One region of the Shimazuella sp. NTD250 genome, then DNA from elsewhere that is predicted to be linked to it. Evidence: a T-box and tRNA genes for the amino acid it is inferred to sense, from the RefSeq annotation. Region 1 holds a T-box; the other holds one or more tRNA genes.
What was found. A T-box is a leader RNA that pairs with one kind of tRNA and senses whether it is charged. The one in region 1 lies ahead of pheS (phenylalanine--tRNA ligase subunit alpha), so its partner is inferred to be a tRNA-Phe.

Region 1 (2,196 bases):
GTCCAAAAAAGGTCGCCAATCAGGAGGAGCTTATTTAGCAGAAGGCGTCCATTTATTACAAGAAGCCTTGATAGCAAAAGGGGAAATAAAATCCATTATCATTCGAGAAGGATTTGTAGACTCAGAAAAATTGATAGAAGCAAATCAAGCACATATTCCAGTGTATCAGCTAAGTTCTCCTATTTTTTCAACATTGATTGATACAGAACAATCACAAGGAGTTATTACAGAAGTCACTATACCTCACTGGAATATCGAAAACCAGTTGGAGAAAAGTAATTTAATACTTTTGCTAGATGAAATACAAGATCCAGGTAACCTCGGCACAATCTTGCGAACGGCGTCTGCCGCTGGTGTTGATTTAGTGGTACTAGGAAGGGGAACCGTTGATCCATACAATAGCAAGGTAATTCGTTCGACGATGGGAGCTGTCTTTCACTTACCAATCGCAGAGGCGGATTTACTGGAAGTGATTCCCATGTTAAGGTTGAAAAATATAACAGTAGTAGGAACTTCGCCTCATAATGGTATATATACATTTAATTATCCGTTTCCAACAAAAGTGGCGATTGTACTTGGAAATGAGGGAAGGGGAATACAAGAAGCTGTTTTACAACAAATTGATCAAGCATTGATGGTTCCCATGATAGGAAGAGCAGAATCCTATAATGTATCCATCACAGCAGGAATGCTTTTATATGAACACCTCAGACAACATCATCACATAAAAATGAATGAACAAAAGATATGATTTTAATGTTATCAACAAACCATCAAAGATATCATGAATATTAACTTTAGGAATTGCAAGTTTTTCTCTGATCCGATATAATGGTTGCGATCTTTATTCATTATATTTTTGGCAATGACAGAGACAGGGCACAATGTATCTATTACAGGGAGGAAAAGTCTTGACTGGAAACTTTTCCATAGCGCTACTTGTGTTATTCACTCTCGAGCTGCCCCTTGAAACTTCAGTAGGGGGGACCGGCAAGCTGCTGCCGTTATCAGCAAAAAGTGGGGGAGATATTTCTCCTCAACAAGGGTGGTACCGCGAACTCTCGTCCCTTAGGGATGGGAGATTTTTCTTTTTTAAAGGGGAGCGTGCGATGCGTGATCGATTATTAGCACTGCAAGAAGAAGCGTCCGGGGTAATTGTGGATGCACAAGACCTGGAAACGCTAAGAGAAGTAAAAGTAAAATACCTTGGAAAAAAAGGTGAAATTACTGGTGTCTTAAGAGGCATGGGAAAGTTATCAGCTGAAGAACGTCCTATTATCGGAGCATTAGTAAATGATGTACGTGCAACTCTCAGTACTTTGATTGATGAAGCTGAATCAAAGCTGGAAGAAGCAAAATTGGCAGAGAAATTAGCACATGAAAATGTGGATGTTACGCTTCCTGGTAAGGCTATTTCTATCGGATCTTTACATCCGATCAATGCAGTGCTTGAACAAGTGGAAGATATTTTTATCGGTATGGGTTTTCATATTGCCGAAGGACCCGAAGTAGAAACGGATTATTTCAATTTTGAAATGTTAAATTTGCCGAAGAATCATCCAGCCCGTGATATGCAGGATTCTTTTTATATTTCACCTGAAACGCTGCTTCGAACTCATACTTCTGCTGTACAAGTAAGATCGATGATCGATAAAAAAGGGGAAGTTCCTGTTCGGATTATTAGCCCAGGAAAAGTATATCGTCGGGATGATGATGATTCTACTCACTCTCATCAATTTACACAAATTGAGGGATTAGTAGTAGATAGTGGTGTATCCATGAGTGAACTTCATGGTGTGCTTCTTCACCTTATTCACCAATTGTTTGGAGAAGAGACAGAAGTTCGACTACGTCCAAGTTATTTCCCGTTTACAGAGCCTAGTGTCGAAGTAGATATCTTCCATCCTGAAAAAGGTTGGATCGAGATCCTTGGTGCTGGTATGGTACACCCGACTGTTTTAGAGAAAGCAGGATATGATTCAGAAAAATATACTGGATTCGCTTTTGGTATCGGGGCAGAGCGAATCGCTATTTTAAAATACGATATAGATGATATTCGCAATTTTTATCAAAATGATTTACGTTTTATTAAACAATTTAAGTCGGTTTAAGAAGGAGGGTAAAACATGTTAGTTTCATATGAATGGTTATCGGAATATGTAGATTTAAAAGGGATTTCACCTGAAGATATTGCGG
Region 2 (2,196 bases), on a different contig from region 1:
GCGAAAATCGAATATCGATTTTGGGTTTATTCGTTCACGATTGGCATCGATTATTAAACCTGCTAATTGGACTTCTCAACTTGAATCAGAGTTGAAACAAGCTTGTTATCTATTTAAGTTGGATGAGTCTACGTTGATAAAAGCTATTCAAAATCCAGAAGTTTCATACAGTGGACATGTTAATTTAGAAAAACTGTTCCATTATTTAAATACGGCACCTTATTCCAATAATTCTGTTGTTTCACCTTCAGACAAGGAAAAGCCAACTATACCAGAGCCAGCAATGTCTCCAAAAGAAAAACATTTCCAGTTGTTAGAGACTATTTCTCCATTCGAACTTTTAGCTCACTATCAAGGAGGAGCAGCTGTACCAAAGAGTGAGATGAATCTGATTCAATCATTGCTCACACATTATCAGTTACCTGCACCTGTTGTGAATGTGCTGTTAGATTTTGTCATGCTAAAGTGTGATCGTAAATTACCAAAGGCATATGTAGAAAAAATAGCTTCTCACTGGAAACGTTTAAATATTCAAACATCTGAGCAAGCAAGAGTACAAGCGCTCAAAGAACATACCAAACAATCAAACCAAAACTCCAGCACAACAAAAGCTAGAAGAAAATCTAGTGTGAAAAAATTGCCTAAAACCATCGCTCGGGAAGTTATCGAGCCTAGTTTTACAGATGAAGAACTTCAAGGGACTTATGATGATATTCAAGCAACAATGAAATTTTTACGTTCAACAGAAAAACAAGTGTTGCACAATAAAGAGTAGCGTGCTATAATAACTTTTGTCAGTTTGAAAGGACTTGAAAATGTTTGAAAATTGTTTGATGGCTCGATAGCTCAGTCGGTAGAGCAGAGGACTGAAAATCCTCGTGTCGGCGGTTCGATTCCGTCTCGAGCCACCAGTTGCGGAAGTGGCTCAGTGGTAGAGCATCGCCTTGCCAAGGCGAGGGTCGCGGGTTCGAATCCCGTCTTCCGCTCCAAATTACTGCCTTGCCGGGGTGGCGGAATAGGCAGACGCACAGGACTTAAAATCCTGCGGTAGGTGACTATCGTGCCGGTTCAAGTCCGGCCCTCGGCACCATATTCTAGCGTTTTGGGGATTTTGAAGCCAGGAAAGTTTAAGGTGAAGATCACAGGTTGCAAACGAAGTACAAACTTTCATCTTACGAAAATGTTTTCCTTGCAATTGCATCTCCAGAGAGGAAGTCGTCCAATTTTTGGGCGGCTTTTTTTGTATGATAATCGCCTAAACTCACATAAATTTTGAGGGATCAAAAAATGAAAAAATCTTTACATAGGGTAAGGGGGTATGCTATGATCATAACAGCATAAATCAATCAATGGAGGAGATTATAAGGAAGAAAGAAGTACTTACAGGTGCAAGGGATGGGTTCCAAGCATTGTGCCGTGATCGTAAAAGGAGCGTTAAAACCGTTTAATGCGAAAGTAGAAGCAGATTTAGTGAAAACCGTGACGGTGGAATATAATGAAGGACAAGTAAGTTTAGACACCTTGAAAGAAGTGATGGAAGATCAAGGTTACGATGTTGTTTAAGGCTATATACCCAGTAGGGGTAAAAAATTTTTACGCCCTAAATACCCCCATAGGGTATATAGAGAGAAGGGAGTTTGATCTATGGTCACGCAACAAAGGTTGAAAATTAGTGGAATGACTTGTGCAGCCTGTTCCAATCGAATAGAGAAAGGTTTAAAAAAAGTTTCTGGTGTTTCCGATGCTAATGTGAACTTCGCTCTCGAAACGGCTACAGTTTCCTTTGATACAGAACAAACGGATGTAGCGGAGTTAGAAGCAAAAATTTCTTCACTTGGTTATGGAACGATGAAAGAAGCAGTAGAGTTGAAACTGATTGGAATGACTTGTGCGGCTTGTGCAAATCGGATTGAAAAAGGGTTAAATAAACTACCAGGGGTATCAAAAGCAACGGTAAACTTCGCCTTGGAGACAGCACGAGTGGAATATTATCCGGATGAAGTCACGAGCAAAGAGATGATTCAAAAAGTAGAAAAACTGGGATATAAAGCAGAGTCAAAACAAGAAGCAAAAAACGATATCGATCATCGTCAAAAAGAAATCAAAAAACAACAAACGAAATTTTTCTTTTCTGCCTTATTATCTTTGCCTCTCTTATGGGCAATGGTAAGTCACTTTTCGTTTACCTCGTTTATC

Region 2: it has a tRNA-Phe gene. The T-box ahead of pheS (phenylalanine--tRNA ligase subunit alpha) is inferred to sense a tRNA for this amino acid. The anticodon was not compared.

The regions. Positions count from the first base shown of each region.
Region 1 covers NZ_JCAJZS010000002.1:584,926-587,121, reverse strand. The annotation lists gene AC5WOF_RS07835 (TrmH family RNA methyltransferase) at 1-751, shown strand, start outside; T-box leader at 857-1,072, shown strand; gene pheS (phenylalanine--tRNA ligase subunit alpha) at 1,110-2,111, shown strand; gene pheT (phenylalanine--tRNA ligase subunit beta) at 2,127-2,196, shown strand, end outside.
Region 2 covers NZ_JCAJZS010000009.1:96,342-98,537, forward strand. The annotation lists gene AC5WOF_RS18205 (DnaD domain protein) at 1-775, shown strand, start outside; tRNA gene AC5WOF_RS18210 (tRNA-Phe) at 836-911, shown strand; tRNA gene AC5WOF_RS18215 (tRNA-Gly) at 915-989, shown strand; tRNA gene AC5WOF_RS18220 (tRNA-Leu) at 1,002-1,090, shown strand; gene AC5WOF_RS18225 (cation transporter) at 1,387-1,563, shown strand; gene AC5WOF_RS18230 (heavy metal translocating P-type ATPase) at 1,645-2,196, shown strand, end outside.